DNA from 4 places in the Tessaracoccus pujii genome. Region 3 is predicted to be linked to each of the others. Evidence: riboswitches for the same ligand, from Rfam matches in the RefSeq annotation. Region 3 holds a riboswitch; each other region holds the start of a gene.
The links. Region 3 has a riboswitch for thiamine pyrophosphate ahead of ACX1D0_RS00565 (ABC transporter substrate-binding protein). Riboswitches for the same ligand answer to the same signal wherever they lie in the genome.
Positions count from the first base shown of each region.

Region 1: linked by a shared signal. The riboswitch ahead of ACX1D0_RS09010 (thiamine ABC transporter substrate-binding protein) and the one ahead of ACX1D0_RS00565 (ABC transporter substrate-binding protein) in region 3 are both predicted to bind thiamine pyrophosphate.
Region 2: linked by a shared signal. The riboswitch ahead of ACX1D0_RS10000 (ABC transporter substrate-binding protein) and the one ahead of ACX1D0_RS00565 (ABC transporter substrate-binding protein) in region 3 are both predicted to bind thiamine pyrophosphate.
Region 4: linked by a shared signal. The riboswitch ahead of thiS (sulfur carrier protein ThiS) and the one ahead of ACX1D0_RS00565 (ABC transporter substrate-binding protein) in region 3 are both predicted to bind thiamine pyrophosphate.

Region 1 is NZ_CM137012.1:1,847,330-1,851,407, reverse strand. It holds gene ACX1D0_RS09015 (ABC transporter permease) at 1-417, opposite strand, end outside; gene ACX1D0_RS09010 (thiamine ABC transporter substrate-binding protein) at 396-1,457, opposite strand; TPP riboswitch at 1,486-1,590, opposite strand; gene disA (DNA integrity scanning diadenylate cyclase DisA) at 1,633-2,670, opposite strand; gene ACX1D0_RS09000 (ABC1 kinase family protein) at 2,709-4,078, opposite strand, start outside.
Region 2 is NZ_CM137012.1:2,052,058-2,056,135, reverse strand. It holds gene ACX1D0_RS10005 (ABC transporter permease) at 1-36, opposite strand, end outside; gene ACX1D0_RS10000 (ABC transporter substrate-binding protein) at 101-1,105, opposite strand; TPP riboswitch at 1,134-1,232, opposite strand; gene ACX1D0_RS09995 (TIM barrel protein) at 1,351-2,181, opposite strand; gene ACX1D0_RS09990 (Gfo/Idh/MocA family protein) at 2,361-3,554, opposite strand; gene ACX1D0_RS09985 (sugar phosphate isomerase/epimerase family protein) at 3,541-4,078, opposite strand, start outside.
Region 3 is NZ_CM137012.1:119,882-123,959, reverse strand. It holds gene ACX1D0_RS00580 (Gfo/Idh/MocA family protein) at 1-1,146, opposite strand, end outside; gene ACX1D0_RS00575 (DinB family protein) at 1,267-1,788, opposite strand; gene ACX1D0_RS00570 (hypothetical protein) at 1,863-2,042, opposite strand; TPP riboswitch at 2,168-2,264, shown strand; gene ACX1D0_RS00565 (ABC transporter substrate-binding protein) at 2,254-3,324, shown strand; gene ACX1D0_RS00560 (ABC transporter permease) at 3,398-4,078, shown strand, end outside.
Region 4 is NZ_CM137012.1:2,524,250-2,528,327, reverse strand. It holds gene thiH (2-iminoacetate synthase ThiH) at 1-67, opposite strand, end outside; gene ACX1D0_RS12005 (thiazole synthase) at 67-858, opposite strand; gene thiF (sulfur carrier protein ThiS adenylyltransferase ThiF) at 851-1,492, opposite strand; gene thiS (sulfur carrier protein ThiS) at 1,493-1,687, opposite strand; TPP riboswitch at 1,791-1,898, opposite strand; gene ACX1D0_RS11990 (NAD(+) synthase) at 1,954-4,023, shown strand; gene ACX1D0_RS11985 (ArsC/Spx/MgsR family protein) at 4,037-4,078, shown strand, end outside.

The DNA.
Region 1 (4,078 bases), 1.6 Mb from region 3:
GCCTCCCAGGCCGAGCCATCCGAGGAGGCCGTCCTCGCGCAGCAGGGAGCCGAACGCCACACCCGCCACCACCGTCGGCAGCACGAACGGAACCGCCACCAGCGCGCGCAGGGTGTCGCGGCCGCGGAAGCTGCACCGGTACAGCACGTACGCGCCCGGGAGACCCAGCGCAAGGCAGGCCGCCGTCGTGGCGAGGGCCGAGCCCAGGGTGAACCGGACGGCCCGCCAGGTGCGGGGGGAGTTGTAGACCGCGGTGAACCCGTCCAGCGTCCAGGCGGCACCGTCGTGGAAGCCGCGCGCGATGAGAGCGGCCGCCGGCCAGGCGAAGAACACCGCGAGGAAGGCGGCGGGGATCGCCGCGGCGACCACCCACCCGCCCCGCCACAGTGCCCGGGTCAACTGGTGGCGTCGGTCCACGCCCGGATCCACTCGTCGCGGGAGGCGCCGATCTCCTCCTGCGGCACCTCGATGGGCGCGTCGGGCAGCGCGGCGAACCTCTCCCACTGCTCAGGAAGGGGGGTCCCGGGGACGACGGGGAACATGTAGAGGTTCTCCGGGATGGCCGCCTGGACCTCAGGCGTGAGCATGAAGTCGATGAACTTCCGGGCCCCCACCTCGTTCTCGGCGCCCGCGATCACGCCCGCGTACTCGACCTGCCGGAAACAGGTCTCCAAGAGGGCCACGGTCGTGGACTCGTCGCCGGAGACGGTGAAGGCCGGCGAGGTCGCGTAGGACAGGACGAGCGGCCGGGGGCCCTTGCCGTCGGCGCCGGAGAAGTCGGTGTAGTAGGCGTCCGTCCAGCCCGAGGCGATCTTGGTGCCGTTGTCCATCAGCGAGCGCCAGTACTCCAGGTAGCCCTCGCCCTTGGCGCCGACGGTGGCGATGAGGAACGCCAACCCCGGCGACGACGACGCCGGGTTGGTGACCACCAGGAGGTCCTTGTACTCGGGCTCAGCCAGGTCGTCGAGGGTGACCGGCACGGGCAGGGCGTGGTCCTCGAACCAGGCCTTGTCCGCGTTGATGCAGACGTCGCCGTAGTCGACGGGGGTGAGATCCGGGGCCTGGAACTCCTCGGGCACCGTGGCCGCGGCCGGCGAGGTGTACGGCGCCAGGACGCCTTCGTCCGAGGCACGGGACGCGAAGGTGTTGTCGATACCGAACACCACGTCGCCGAGCGGGGAGTCCTTGGTGAGGATCAGCTGGTTGACCAGCGCGCCCGCGTCCCCCGGCGTCGTATAGGTCACGTCGTAGCCCGTCTGCTCGGCGAACGAGGCCTTCAGCTCGTCCGGCAGCGTGAACGCGTCGTGGGTGAAGACGGTGAGGGTGCTGGTCTCTGTGGGCCCGGCTGCCGAGGACGGGCCGGTGGTCGTCGTGGACTGCGGCGAGCCCGCGCAGGCGACGAGGGCGAGCGCCGCGACCGAGGCGGCAAGGGTCCTGGTGGTGGACGTCCTGGACATACGTGTCTCCTTTCGGAGGCTCGGCGAGGCCGAGGAGATTCTCACTCCCTACGCCGGTGCTAACCGGATCAGGTTGAGGGTCTGCGGCTTCCCGCACTCTCAGCGCCCCAGTGGCGCTCCCCTGTGTGTGCGCCCAGGCTATACCGTCGCGACGCCGGCGGAAGACGGGTCCGCGTCAGGTGATCTCTGCGATCCGCAGCATCGCGTCGCGAATCTGGCGCGCGCGGAGCTGTCCGATGCCCTCCACCTCGAGCAGGGAGCTCACCGGGGCCCCGGACAGCTCCTGGAGGGTGAACCGGTCCACGAGCTTGGCCACCAGAGGCGACGGCAGGCGGCCGACCATGGTGAGGAGCCTGACGCCGCGGGTGGTCAGCAGCTGTTCCATGGGCGGGTTCGAGCCGAAACCGAGGCGCTGGGCCACCAGCTGGCCGCTGAACAGTTCCTCGGTGGAGAAATTGTGCAGGCGCGCCAGGTCGAACTCCGCCGGCTCGTCGAGGTTGTGCGCGTAGTCCTCTGTCAGGAGCCCCGCGACACCGTCGAAACTCGTGGCGAGTTCAGCGTGCTGCATGGCCACCATGCGTCCCTCGACGCCGAGGACGTCGGCGTGGAACTGCATCTCGGAGGACAACCTGCGCGTGAGCTCCAGGCGGTGCACCACGTGAGTGAGGTCCCGTAGCGTCACCTGCTCGCCGATCTCGAGGGCGGTGAACTGATCCATCAGGTCACCCAGCCGCGTGACCACCCGTGCCAGGGTGGCCAGGGTCTGGTTGGCCCGGCTGATCACCTGGGGGGCGGTCTCGACGACGTGGCGCCGGCCCTCGAGGAAGAGCGAGACGGTGGACATGGAGGCCGACACCGTCACCACGGGCACACCGGAGGCCTGGGCCGTCCGGTCGGCCGAGCGGTGGCGGGTTCCGGTCTCCGCGGTGGGGAGGTCACCGGCCGGCACCAGGTGCACGCCGGCCGCGATGATGGTGGAGAGATCCGTCGACAGGATGATGGCACCGTCCAGCTTGGCGAGCTCGCGCAGTGCCTGCTCGGTGCACTCGACCCCGATCTGGAAGCCTCCCGAGCACACCTGGTGCACCTTCGCGTTGTTGCCCAGCACGATCAGGGCGCCGGTTCCCCCGAGCAGAATCCGGTCCAGGCCCGCGCGGAGCGGGGTGCCGGGCGCGAGCAGTTTCAGATAGCGACGGACCGTGGACTTGGGCAACGCACCTCCCCGTGGTGATCCGCCCAGTGTAGGGGCCGCTAGGAGCGTCCGGGGTCGTCCGAGAGCCGGGCCTTTCGGTCCGTGCGCTTGACGTTGCGGCGGACAGGGCGGTCGTGCCAGAGGATGGTGGCCACCATCACCAGGCCGCCGACGGCCGCGAGCAGGAAGAAGACGGTGCCCAGCGCCGGATAGCCCAGGAGGCGGGGACCGACGTCGGCGAACATCAGCAGGGCCGCCGCGATGGTGATGGCCGCGAGGATCAGGGCGGTCGACAGGCGGTTGGCCACCTGCTGCAGCACCATCAGCATCCGGCTCTCATCGAACGCGTCGATCTTGAACGCCAGTTCGCCCTCGGTGAGCGCGTCCATGAGGCGGTTGGCGCGTCTGGGCAGGCGCTCCAGAAACTCCTTGCCCTCGATGGTGCCCAGCAGGGTCTGCCCGGCGCCGGGCTTCAGGCCCGCGGTGAGGATGGTGGGCAGGTTGGCCCGGATGGCCTCGATGGGTGTGAACTTCGGGTCCAGGTGCTGGGTGGCCTGGTCGAGGTTGAGCAGCGCCTTGGCCACGAGCGTCATCTCCGCCGGCGGGCGCAGGCCGTGCACGCCGGAGACCCGCGCCAGCTGCATCAGCACACTGCCGGCCTGCAGGTCCGCGCCCATGGAGAGGGTGGAGGAGACCAGGTGCGACACGTCGTCGCGGAAGGCGGCCGCGTCGTAGTCCGCCGTGGGGTGGCCCATGTCGGCCAGGATGGTCGCGGCCCCCTCGCCGTCGCCGTCGCCGATCGACACCAGCAGCTTCACCATGGCGCTACGCAGCCGGCCGGGCAGCCGCACCACCATGCCGACGTCCAGGATGGCGATTCTGTGTTCGGGGGTGAGGAACAGGTTGCCGGGATGGGGGTCGGCGTGCAGGATGCCGTCGATCAGCATGGCGCTGAGCATGAAGCGGAACAAGGCTGCGGCCAGGCGGGCGCCGTCCACGTCCAGCATGGCCAGTGGTCCCACGTCGGTGATCTTCTTGCCGGGCATGAACTCCAGCGTCAGCACGTCGTCGGCGGAGTAGTCCGGGACATAGCCGGGCACCACCAGGTCCGGCTCGTCCTGCACGAGGCGGCGGAACAGGTCGAGGTTGGCCGCCTCCTTGCGGTAGTCGAGCTCGTCGGCCATGGAGCGCCGGAACTGCGCCAGCATCCGGGCCGCGCCTAGCCTGGGCCCGATGGCCGTGTTGGCGTCGGCGAAGTCAGCGAGTTCGGCCAGCGACGCCAGATCCCTGCGAACGCGCTCCCGCACGCCCGGGCGCAGGACCTTCACCACCACCTCACGGCCGGTCCGGGTGACCGCGCGATGGGCCTGGGCCAGGGACGCCGATGCCAGCGGCACGTCGTCGAACTCGGTGAAGAGCGTCGAGATGG
Region 2 (4,078 bases), 1.4 Mb from region 3:
GAGCTCCCACAGCGTCAGCAGGACGGCCACGCTCACCCCCACCGGCCATCCCACCCGGAGGGGTTCGCAGTCGCGAAGGCGCCCGCCTCGTCCGGCCCGGTCAGCCGATGAGGTCATCGGTGAAGTAGTCGGCCCAGTCCGGTTCGGTGGTCAGCGGCCGGCCGTCGGGGCCGTCGAGGAGGCCGTTGTCGACGAGGAGGCGACCGTATTGCTGCCACGTGTCTTCGGTCTGGGTGCCCACGCGTCCTGCGTCGTCGGTGAGGTATTCGTCGGAGAGCATGCGCTGGCTTTCGATGACGAGATCGGTGTCGGTGAAGAAGCCGGGGTTGGCGTCGATGAGGATCTGGGCGGCCTCGTCGGGGCTGTCGGCGGCGAACTCGTAGCCGCGGACCAGGGCGGTCACGAACGCGCGTGCCTCGTCCGGGTGCTCCGAGATCCATTCTGGGCTCCCGGACACGATCACGTTGTAGGTGTCGGGGAAGCCGTAGTCGGTGTAATGGAAGTAGCGCAGCGGGTAGCCCCGGTGCTCCGCCTCGATGCCCTCCCAGGCGAGGAAGGGGACCGTGAAGTCCGCGCGGTCTGCGTAGAGGGCCTCGTAGGCGGACGTGCCCAGGGTGACCGTCTCGAAGGCCCCTGCGCCGCCGTCGGCCTGGATGACCCGTTGCATCATGAGTTCCTCGGCAGGTTCACCGAATCCGGCGTAGGTGCGTCCGTCGAGGTCGGCCGGGCGGGCGATGCCGCCGTCGGCCTTCACGGCGATGGCGGTGGCCCACTTCTGCAGCACGGCCATGACGGAGACGACCTCGGCGCCCGCGGCCTTCGCGACCGTGAAGTTGCTCTGGAAGCTGATGCCGAACTCGGCTTGGCCGGCGTCGATCAGCTGGTCGGGCAGGGACTGGTTGAACGGCAGGAGTTCCACCTCGATCCCGGTCTCGTCGAAGTAGCCGCGTTCAAGTGCCACGTACATGCCGGTGTGGTTGGTGTTGGGGGTCCAGTCGAGGGCGAAGCGCACCGCGGTGGTGTCGGCGGAGATCGCGGCACCGGCGTCGGGTCCACACCCGGCGGAACCCAGAGTGACTACGGTGATGGTGGCGAGGGCGGTCACGAATCGACGCCAAGGAGGGGGGAGCGTACGGGTGGTCACAGGACAGTTCCTCCGTCAGAATTACCTGAATCAGGTTCGCGGGTGTGTTCTCAGCCCCTCATCTGCGGGGGCACCCCGTGTCGCGGGCGAGTCTACGGGCGCCCTGTGGCTGGCCGGGGGCGGGTTCGGCGAGCCTTCGCCGTTCGGCGCTTTCCGCGAGGCTGGAAGTGCCCCCACAATCGCAACGTGAGGATCTCCCGCGGCGGTCAGGCGAAGGCTGCCGTGAAGGCATCCAGGGCAGCGTCCGAATCGCCTTTGGCGAAGGCCTCCATCGCGACCACGCCGGTGTAGCCAATGTCTCTCAGCACGCGGGCGACCGCGGCGTAGTTGAGTTCGCCTGTGCCGGGTTCGCAGCGCCCTGGGACGTCCGCGACCTGGATCTCGCCGATCCACGGCTGGCTCGCCTTGACCAGTTCAATCAGGTTCCCCTCACCGATCTGGGCGTGGTAGAGGTCCAGGTTCATTCTGAGATTCGGGGAGTTGACGGCGGACACCAGGGTTCTTGTGTCACTGGCCAGCGCGAACGGTGTACCGGGGTGGTCCACCGGAAGGTTCAGGTTCTCCAAGGTGAACACCTTGTCGTGCTTCGCACCCAGATCGGCCAGGAGGCGCAGGGTGTCGGCTGCGCGAAGCCACATGGCGGGAGTGACGACGTCGACAGGCCTGACCGGGAGACCTCCCTCGCCCAGGCCGGTGCCATGCACGTTAAGGCTCGGGCAGTTGAGCATTTTGGCTACCTCGATCGACCTCTCGGCCGTCGAGAGGAACGTCGCGATCCCGTCGTCCTCGGTGAGGTTGCCGCTGAGATACCCGGTCATGGAGACAATCGAGGCTGGGGACGCGGCGAGAGCTTCGATGTCCTTGTCCGCCCAGCCCCAGATCTCGACGAGCAGGCCACGGTCATGGATACGCCGAACCCTGTCGATGAACGGCAAGTCCAGGTAGATCATCTCGGCGCTGGCAGCCAGCCGGTATCCGGTCGTTGACCGCGCAGTCTGGTCGCTATCCGGCGAAGTGGCCTTCAAGTTCTCCGTCATTTGGTCTGTCTTCCTCGTGTCAGCACGGGCCGCTGTGGCTCGACTCGCAGCGATAATTGGGTAGTCGGTTGGGGTTCCAGGTCCCGGAGCCCCAACCGACAGGCTCGCGTCGTGCCTGAGGGCGGATGTCCCTCCGTTGTCAAACAGCCAGCCAGCGAGGACGACGCGAGATCCGTGTGTCAGACTCCGGGTACGTCAACCCAGCGCCGCCCGGCCGCCGACTCCTCGACCGCATCGAGGACGACGCTGACGCGCCACGCGTCCTCGAAACCTGGCATGGGATCACGGTCGGACGAGAGGGCATCGATCAGCTCGTGGATCTCGATCACCTTCAGCTCGTGAACGCCCAGCGGGGCCCCGGCGAATGGCCAGAACTTCCCGTAGTCGCCGTGACCAGGGCCCATCGGGACGTCACGGAATCCGCGCTGCAGCTCGTCACCCTCTGCCAGGTAGAGCTCCAGCTTGTAGGCGTCCTGCTGCGTGAAGCGCAGGGCGCCCTTGCTTCCGGTGACCTCGACGGCTAGCTCGTAGGCGCGCCCGGTCGCGACCCGGCTCGCCTCGAATGTGCCGACAGCGCCGCTGGCGAACTGTGCCAGGAACTGGATGATGTCGTCATTCTCGACCTGGCGAAGCGGGGCGCTCTCCGCGGCCTTGGTGCCGTATCCGAAGACTCCAGCGGGTTCGGGGCGTTCGGTGATGACCGTCGTGCTGAGAGCGCTGACCGTCTTGATCGGCCCGACCAGTTCGTGGGCGAGGGCGACGATATGGGCGCCGAGGTCGCCCAGGGCACCAGAGCCTGCCCGTGCCCTTTCGAAGCGCCACGTGAACGGCACACTCGGGTCCGTGACGGCGTCAAGCGCGAACGTGGCCTTGAAGGCCCAGATGTCGCCGAGCGCTCCTGAGGAGATGAGCTCCTTGGCGTACTCAATCGCCGGGTTCCGCACGTAGTTGAACCCCACGATGGTACGGACGCCGGCTTCCTTGGCGGCCAGGTACATGGTCTCCGCGTCGGCCGCAGTGAGGGCGAGGGGCTTCTCGCAGTACACGTCCTTGCCGGCCGCGATGGCCGCCATGGCGATCTCGAAGTGCAGCCAGTTCGGGGTGACGATGTCGACCAGGTCAATGTCGGGGTCCGCGACGGCGTCACGCCAATCTGTGCCCCACTTCGCGTAGCCGAGCGTCCGAGCGCCATCCTCCGCCATCTTCTCGTTGGCATCAATGAGGATGCTCAGCTCGGGCTTCAGCGGCAACTCGCCGTACACCGCCTCGACGTTGCGGAATCCGAGGGTGTGCGACTTCGCCATGAGGCCGCTGCCGATCATTGCGATGCGAAGCGCCTTGGCGTTGCTTCCTGTTGTGTCATGCGTGGGCACGGTGAGCCTCTCCTTCAGTGTTGATGAGCTTGAGGGCGTCGTTGAGTGTGCCGGCGGCGTAGACGATCCCCTCTTCGGTGTTGAGATCCCAGTCTTCGTTTTCGATCGAGATGGTGTCGTCGTACCCGGCCCGCTGCAGCGCAGCGATGAAGCCGGCCCACCAGTTGGTGTCATGGCCGCGGCCGGCGGCGGCGAACTGCCAGGGTGCATCTGCGGGGGGTCGCGTGGTGGTGTAGCCCTCGCCGAGTGGGTAGGGGTTCTCGGATTCTGGGATCCGGCTGAATCGGTCGTCCAGGACGCCGTAGCGCGCGATCGACTCGGCGTTCAGGATGGTGTCCTTGGCCGCGGCCTGCCAGATCCGTCCGGACAGCTGCTCGACGGCGCGGATCGGATCGATTCCCTGCCAGAACATGTGACTGGGGTCGAGGTTGACGCCGAGAGCGTCCGAGCCGACCTCCTCAATCAGCCGGGCAAGCGTCGGCGGGTTGTAGGCGACGCAGTGGGGGTGCATTTCGATGCAGAGC
Region 3 (4,078 bases):
CTCGAAGGCGACGACCCCGGGCAGGGTGAACCGGGCCGCCCGCCAGGCGTTGACGGGGGGCTGGGTGGCCGTGGTCACGGCGCGGACGAAGTCGTCGGCGAGGTAGTGGTGGCTGCCCTCGTGACCGTTGTGGGCGCCGTCGAACTCGCGCGGCAGGCGCGCGCGGTCCTGCACCTTGGCGCTACCGGAGGCGAAGCTCTGCATCAGCGCAGGATCCACGTCACCGAAGCCCTCCGGCAGCTCGCCGGGCCCGGTGGCGAGCAGGTCGCTCACGTCGAGCGTCGCGCCCTTGGCGTAGTCCTCGCCTTCGGTCTTGACGCTCAGGGTCGCGCCGTCGCCGGACTGCTCGAAGACCTCCTCGGTGCCATAGAAGCGGAACCGGGACTCGTGGCCCTTCCAGTAGCCCACCCGGCGGAACTCGTTGGTGCGCATCGCGCCGCCGTCGGCGAGCTCGAACAGGGCGGTCATGTTGGAGAAGTCGTTGCCCCAGCGGGAGATGGACTTGTCGAAGATGCCGTCGGTCCCTGTGTCGACGATGCCGAGGCACGACACGGAGGTGGCGTAGGTGGGCAGCGCCCCGAGCACGCCGCCGATGGCGTGGGTCGGATACAGCATGGGCGGGTAGCTGGCGGTCGGCTTCCAGTCCTCCCCGCCGCTGAACTGGTAGGCGGCGGAGAATCCGTTGTCCATGTCGTGGACGTAATCGCCCTCGGAGTAGAAAACGCGGCCCAATTCGCCGTCGGCGATCCGCTTGCGCGCGTAGATCACGGCGGGGTTGTAGTAGCTGGTCTCCCCCATCATGTAGATCAGGCCGGTCTCCTCGACCTTGGCGACGATGGCTGCGATCTCCTCCGCGCTGATGGCCATCGGGACCGCCGAGTAGACGTTCTTGCCCGCCTCGAGCGCCTTGAGGGCCAGCTCACCGTGGCTCCAGCGCTGCGTCATGATCGCCACCGAGTCCACATCGGAGGCCAACAGGGCGTCGACGTCCGCGAAACTCCCGGCCAGGCCGTACTGCTCGACGTGCTGCGCGGCCCGCTCCGGAACGAGGTCGGTGACGTAGACCTCCTCGACGGCTGGGTGCAACTGCCAGAGGCTGATGAAACTCCGGGCGAACTGGCCGGTTCCGATGACACCGATCTTCATGAGGGTGCAGTCCTTTCGACTGAATGCGTGGGCCGCGGCGACGCGGCGACTGCAAAGTTACCCACTGACGCCCCCTCCGCGCTCCATGCTCGACCTGTGCGACCGTCAGATCGACGGGCCTCAGCGCAGCTCCAGTGTGAGTTGGGCCCGGTGATGCCGGTAGTGCCGAGGAGCCCACCTGAGCACGTCGGCTCGGTTCATCCACGGCTGGAAGTACGGATCCCAGTTCTCCGGCACGCTCATCCCCCGCCCGAGCTCCGCCGGCGTGGCCCCGTCCGCCCAGCCGATCAACCAGGAGGTGTCGCGGCGCATCCACCCTTGGATCAGCCTGAGTGGCACCACACGCCCACCCGCGGCGCTTGCCGCATAGTTGATCCACCCGTAAGGCCGGCTGGCGGCGGCCAGGAGCCTGGCCCATGCTCGCGATGCGCCAGGCGGCAGGCGCGAGAAGCCACCGATCAAGGGGATGAACACCCTGGCGATTCGCTGACCGAACCACAGGTGGAACAGCATCTCCCGGTTGGTCCACCTCGTGCCAATGGTGCGTGCGTCCAGCCGCGCGTCGGCGGCGCCCGCTATCAAGCGGTCGAAGTCCTCCCGCATCCATTCCAGTTCCGCGCGGGCCTCGGGGTCCACAGCCACCAGTCCACACTACGCACACACCACGGGCGCCGGTGGAGGGGCCGACACCGGACCTGTTGCATGAACCGGGTACGTCAGGGGGTCAGGGCTGCGGCGCTGCGCGACCAGTCCAGGCCGTCGATCCATGCCATCGAGTGCTGCGACGGGACCATCGAGTGGTTCGAAGCGTCCGCGGTGCTGTCCCGATTGCACAGGCCGCCGAGAGCGACATCGACGGGCAGGCCGTGCAGGTCTATGCCGGGCCCGGCTGCCACTTCGTGCAGTACGGCCTGCGCAGGGGCGAGATGTTCAGGCGATACGGCCTCCAGGGTCTCGGCCTGAGGACTCGGTCCACCTTGCGGGAGCCGGTCGAGCGTGCGGCCGAGGATCCCCTAGACTGGCCCGCGACACGGGGTGCCCCCAGACGAGGGGCTGAGAACACACCCGCGAACCTGATTCAGGTAATTCTGACGGAGGAACTGTCCTGTGACCACGTTTACGCTCCCCACCATCCCCCGACGCGCCACGAAATCCGGGCCGTGGCGCCGGCTCATCGCCGCCCTCGCCACACTCGCCGCCGTCACCCTGGGCGTCACCGGATGCGGGCCCGACGCCGGCGCCGCGATCCCCGACGACACCACCGTCGTGCGCTTCGCCCTCGACTGGACCCCCAACACCAACCACACCGGCCTGTACGTGGCACTCGAGCGCGGCTACTTCGACGAGGCCGGGATCGAGGTGGAACTCCTGCCGTTCAACCAGTCGCTACCCGACCAGTTGATCGACGCCGGCCAGGCTGAGTTCGGGGTCAGCTTCCAGAGCAACTTCACCGTCGCGAAGGCCGCCGGCGCCGAGATCGTCTCCGTCATGGCCGTGCTGCAGAAGTGGGCCACCGCAATCGCGGTCAAGGCCGACGGCGGCATCGCCCGCCCGGCCGACCTCGACGGCCGCACCTACGCCGGATTCGGTGAACCTGCCGAGGAACTCATGATGCAGCGGGTCATTCAGGCCGACGGCGGCGCCGGGGACTTCGAGACGGTCACCCTGGGCACGTCCGCGTACGAGGCCCTCTACGCAGACCGCGCGGACTTCACGGTCCCCTTCCTCGCCTGGGAGGGCATCGAGGCGGAGCACCGCGGCTACCCCCTGCGCTACTTCCACTACACCGACTACGGCTTCCCCGACACCTACAACGTCATCGTGTCCGGGAGCCCGGACTGGATCTCGGAGCACCCGGACCAGGCACGCGCGTTCGTGACCGCCCTGGTCCGCGGCTACGAGTTCGCCGCCGAAAGCCCCGACGAGGCCGCCCAGATCCTCATCGACGCCAACCCGGGCTTCTTCACCGACACCGATCTCGTCATCGAAAGCCAGCGCATGCTGTCCGACGAATACCTCACCGACGACGCGGGACTGGTGGGCACCCAGACAGAAGACACGTGGCAGCGCTACGGGCGCCTCCTCGTGGACAACGGCCTCCTCGACGGTCCCGACGGCCGGCCGCTGACCACCGAACCGGACTGGGCCGGTTACTTCACCGATGACCTCGTCGGCTGACACAGCCGCCCTCCCGCGACGGCCACCTCCGCGACACAGCCGGCGAGGCGAGCGCCTCCGGGCGGTGTGGCCGGTGGCGGTGAGCCTGGCCGTCCTGCTGACGCTGTGGGAGCTCGCGGTCGCGGTGTTCCAGCCCCGGCCGTCGATCCTGCCGCCACCGAGCCGCATCGCCGAGCAGGCGCTCATCCACGCCCCCCAGCTCGCTGAGCACACCTGGGCCACCCTCATCGTGACACTGGCCGGGTTCACCTGCTCGCTCGCCTTCAGCTGGGCGGTCGCCATCACCGTCGACTTCAACGACACCCTGCGCCGGGCGATCACACCGCTCCTCGTCGCGTCCCAAACCATCCCGATCATCGCGATCGCGCCCCTGATGATCCTGTGGTTCGGGTTCGGCCTGCTGCCGAAGATACTGCTCGTGGTGCTCGTCACCTTCTTCCCCATGCTCCTGGGGCTGATCGAGGCCTTCCGCGCCACACCCTCCGGCAAGGCAGAACTCCTCGCGAGCATGGGAGCCACCCGCTGGCAGCAATTCCGCTACCTGCGACTGCCCCAGGCGCTACCGGCGTTCTTCACCTCGCTGCGGATCGCCGTCACCTACGCCGTCGTCGGCGCCATCTTCGCCGAATACGCCGGCTCCACCGCCGGCCTCGGGGTCTACATGGCAGTCCAGAAGAACGCCTTCCGAACCGACCTCGTGCTCGCCGCCGTCGCGACCACCGCCGCGGTCAGCATCACCCTCTTCGCTCTGGCC
Region 4 (4,078 bases), 900 kb from region 3:
TCACCGGCGACTCCAGCGACTCCATGCCCGGGCGGTACGACATGGGGTCGCGCAGCGCGACGGCCATCAGTCCTCCAGGAATCCGGTGAGCGGGCTGGAGGCCTCCGCCCGGTCGAGGACGCGCCCCGGGCCTGCCAGGTGCCCGGCCCGGCCCGCCTCGACCGCCAGCCGGAACGCGGTCGCCATGCGCCCGACGTCCGCGGCCGTCGCGATGGCCGTGTTGCACATCACGGCGGCGGCACCCAGCTCGATGGCCTCGCACGCCTGAGAGGGGCGGCCGATGCCGGCGTCGACGATGATCGGCAGGTCGATCTCCTCGATCAGGATCCGGATGAACTCGCGCGCCACCAGGCCCTTGTTGCTGCCGATCGGGGCGCCCAGCGGCATCACGGCCGCCGCGCCCGCCGACACCAGGGCCCGGGCGACGACCAGGTCGGGATGCATGTAGGGCAGCACGACGAAGCCGTCGGCGGCGAGGATCTCGGTGGCGCGGACCGTCTCCGCGTTGTCCGGGAACAGGTACTTCGAGTCGTTGATCACCTCGACCTTCACGAAATCTCCGCAGCCCAGTTCCCGGGCCAGCCGCGCGATCCGGACGGCCTCGTCGGCTGTGCGGGCGCCCGAGGTGTTCGGCAGCAGCGTCACCGAACCGGGGATGTGGTCGAGGATGTCCTCGAGCCCCCCGGCGTTGGCGCGGCGCAGGGCGACGGTGACGATCTCGGCGCCGCCGTTGTCGACGACGGCGCGGATCAGCGGCAGCGAGAACTTGCCGGACCCCAGGATCAGCCGGGAACCGAAGCTGCGCCCACCCAGCGACCAATCCCCGACGGCGGTCGGGGCGAGCGTCGCGCTAGACATCGGCGTGTCCCAGCAGCAGCCGCAGCACCGTGTTGGCCTGATGGGCCGCGCACAGCTGCACGCGGGGCGCCATGAGGCCTCGACCCGCCGTCGCCCCGCTCTCCAGATCCCCGGAGAGGTACAGCCGGTCCAGGGCCCTCCTCGTCGTGATGGTGTTGGAGCTGCCGTAGCCGGCCATCCCGGAGCCCGACACCAGTGGCGTGTCGGGCACGTCGGCCAGCAGGCTGCTGACCAGCATCGCCTTCTGGTCGGCGAGGTCGAACGCCTCGCACACCACGTCGAATCCGGTGAGCAGGGTCGGTACGTTGTCAGGGGTGAGCTTCACGGTGACGATGTCCACCGTGGTCAGGGGGCTGATCGCTGTGAGCTGCTCCGCGAGCGCTTCGGTCTTCGGCATGCCGATGTGCCGCAGGAGGTAGTTCTGGCGGTTCAGGTTGCACATCTCGACGATGTCGAAGTCGATGAGGCGCAGGTGCCCCACACCCAGCCGGGTCAGCGCGAATGCGATGTGGGAGCCGAGCCCGCCGAGGCCGGCGATCGCGACGCGGGCCCGGGCGAGCCGCTCGTACACGTCGCAGCCGTGGCGGTCGATGAGCCCCTCGACATAGGCGTCCCGGACGGCGGTGGCGCCCATCTACCCGCCCCCGACGAACGCGACGACCTCGACGATGTCGTCGTGGCCGACGCGCACCGAGTCGTACCTGGCCCGGGGCACGATCTGCCCGCCGAGCTCCACCGCGACCCTGTGCACGTCGAATCCCCGACTGGTCAGCAGGTCGAGCAGGGACTGGCCGGCGGCTCCTGGGATCTCCTCACCGTTCACCCGCACAGCTACACCTCCTTCGCCGGGCGAGCCGGCGTCCGTGGACGGCGCTCGACCCCTGTGGGCGGAGCGCTCGGCCTGCCGACAGGGCATGGCCGATGACGAGGGGTGAGAAATCACACGACGTCCCTTCGCCAGTGCTAACTGGATCAGGTTCAACGGGTGTGATCTCAGCCGACAGTGACCTAGCGTCACGGCGGCACCCCGCGTCCGAGGGTCACGCTAGTGCAACTCGCAGGTGGGGCACAATCCTCCGTGCAAGACTGACGCCCATGGAGTTCACCTCGCTCTACCGGCACGGGTTCGCGCGGGTCGCGGCCTGCACGCTCCCGGTCACCCTGGCCGACCCGTCGGCCAACGCGCACGCGATCGCGGTGGAGGCCAGGGCCTGCCACGACGACGGGGTGGCGGTCGCGGTGTTCCCGGAGCTGTCGCTCTCGGGCTACGCCATCGACGACCTCCTGCTGCAGGACGTACTGCTCGACGCGGTGGACCGCGCCGTCGTCGAACTGGCGGACGCGACGGCGGACCTCCTGCCGCTGCTCGTGGTGGGCGCGCCCCTGCGCGCGGGCAACAGGCTCTACAACTGCGCGGTGGTGATCCACCGCGGGCACGTGCTCGGCGTGGTGCCCAAGGCGTACCTCCCCAACTATCGCGAGTTCTACGAGAAGCGTTGGTTCGCCGACGGTGCGGACCTGGACCTCGGCACGCTCCACCGTCCCGGCTGGCCCGCCGAGTTCGGCGAGGTGCCGTTCGGCACCGATCTGCTGTTCGACGCGCGCGACGTGCCCGGCCTCACGGTGCACGTGGAGGTGTGCGAGGACATGTGGGTGCCGGTGCCTCCGTCGTCTCTGGCGTCGCTGGCCGGTGCGACGGTGCAACTCAACCTCTCCGCCTCCCCCATCACCGTGGGCCGCGCCGAGGACCGGCACCTGCTGGCCCGCTCGTCGAGTGCCCGCAACAACTCCGCCTATCTGTACGCCGCGGCCAGCTTCGGCGAATCCACCACGGACCTGTCCTGGGACGGCATGACGATGGTCTACGAGATGGGCGATCTCCTCGGCCAGACCGAACGCTTCCCGCACGCGGCCCAGCGCACCGTCGTCGACCTGGACCTGGACCGCCTTCGTCAGGAGCGCATCCGTCAGGGCTCGTTCGAGGACAACCGGCGCGCGGTGGGGGTGGGGGAGTACCGGAGCATCGAGTTCGCGGTCCGGCCACCCTCGGGGGATCTGGGGCTGCGCCGCCCGCACGACCGCTTCCCGTTCGTGCCCGACGACCCGGCCCGCTTGAATCACGACTGCTACGAGGCCTACAACATCCAGGTCTCAGGGCTCGAGCGGCGCATGAAGGCCATCGGCGGGGGCGATGCGTCGAAGGCGCCGAAGATCGTGATCGGCGTGAGCGGGGGCCTGGATTCCACGCACGCGTTGATCGTCGCGGCCAAGGCGTGCGACAGGCTGTCGCTGCCGCGCACCCACATCCTGGCGTTCACGCTGCCCGGCTTCGCCACGTCGTCGCACACGAAGAACAACGCCACGCTGCTGGCCGAGGCGTTGGGCGTCACGTTCGAGACGGTGGACATCACGCCCATGGCCACCCAGCTGCTCAAGGACCTCGGCCACCCGGCCGGCGACGGGCAGCCCGTCTACGACGTCACGTTCGAGAACGTGCAGGCAGGCATAAGGACGGACTTTCTCTTCCGCGCCGCCAACCAGCGCGGCGGGATCGTGCTGGGCACCGGAGACCTGTCCGAGCTCGCGCTCGGCTGGTGCACCTACGGGGTGGGTGATCAGATGAGCCACTACGCCGTGAACACCGGGGTGCCGAAGACGCTCATGCAGCACCTCATCCGCTGGGTGATCAACACCGGCCAGTTCGAGGAGACCGGCGTCAACGAGACGCTCGCCTCCATCCTCAACACCGAGATCTCACCCGAGCTGATCCCGGTGGGGGAGGGGCAGAAGCCGCAGTCGACGGAGGACTCCATCGGCCCCTACGCGCTGCACGACTTCACCCTCTTCGGCTTCCTGCGCCGCGGCTACCGGCCCAGCAAGATCGCGTTCATGGCGCACCACGCGTGGCGCGACATCGAAGCCGGCCACTGGCCCTCCGGCTACCCGGAGGCCGACCGGACGGCCTACGACCTGCCCACCATCAAGAAGTGGATGGCGGTGTTCCTGCGCCGCTTCTTCGGCAACCAGTTCAAGCGCTCCGCCATCCCGAACGGGCCCAAGGTGCTCTCCGGCGGCGCGCTCTCGCCGCGAGGTGACTGGCGGATGCCGTCGGACGTCTCGGCGACGGCGTGGCTAGCGGAGCTCAAGGACAACGTCCCCGACTGACAAGGAGATTCGCATGAAGGACCTGACCATCCTGCACAATCCGCGCTGCTCCACC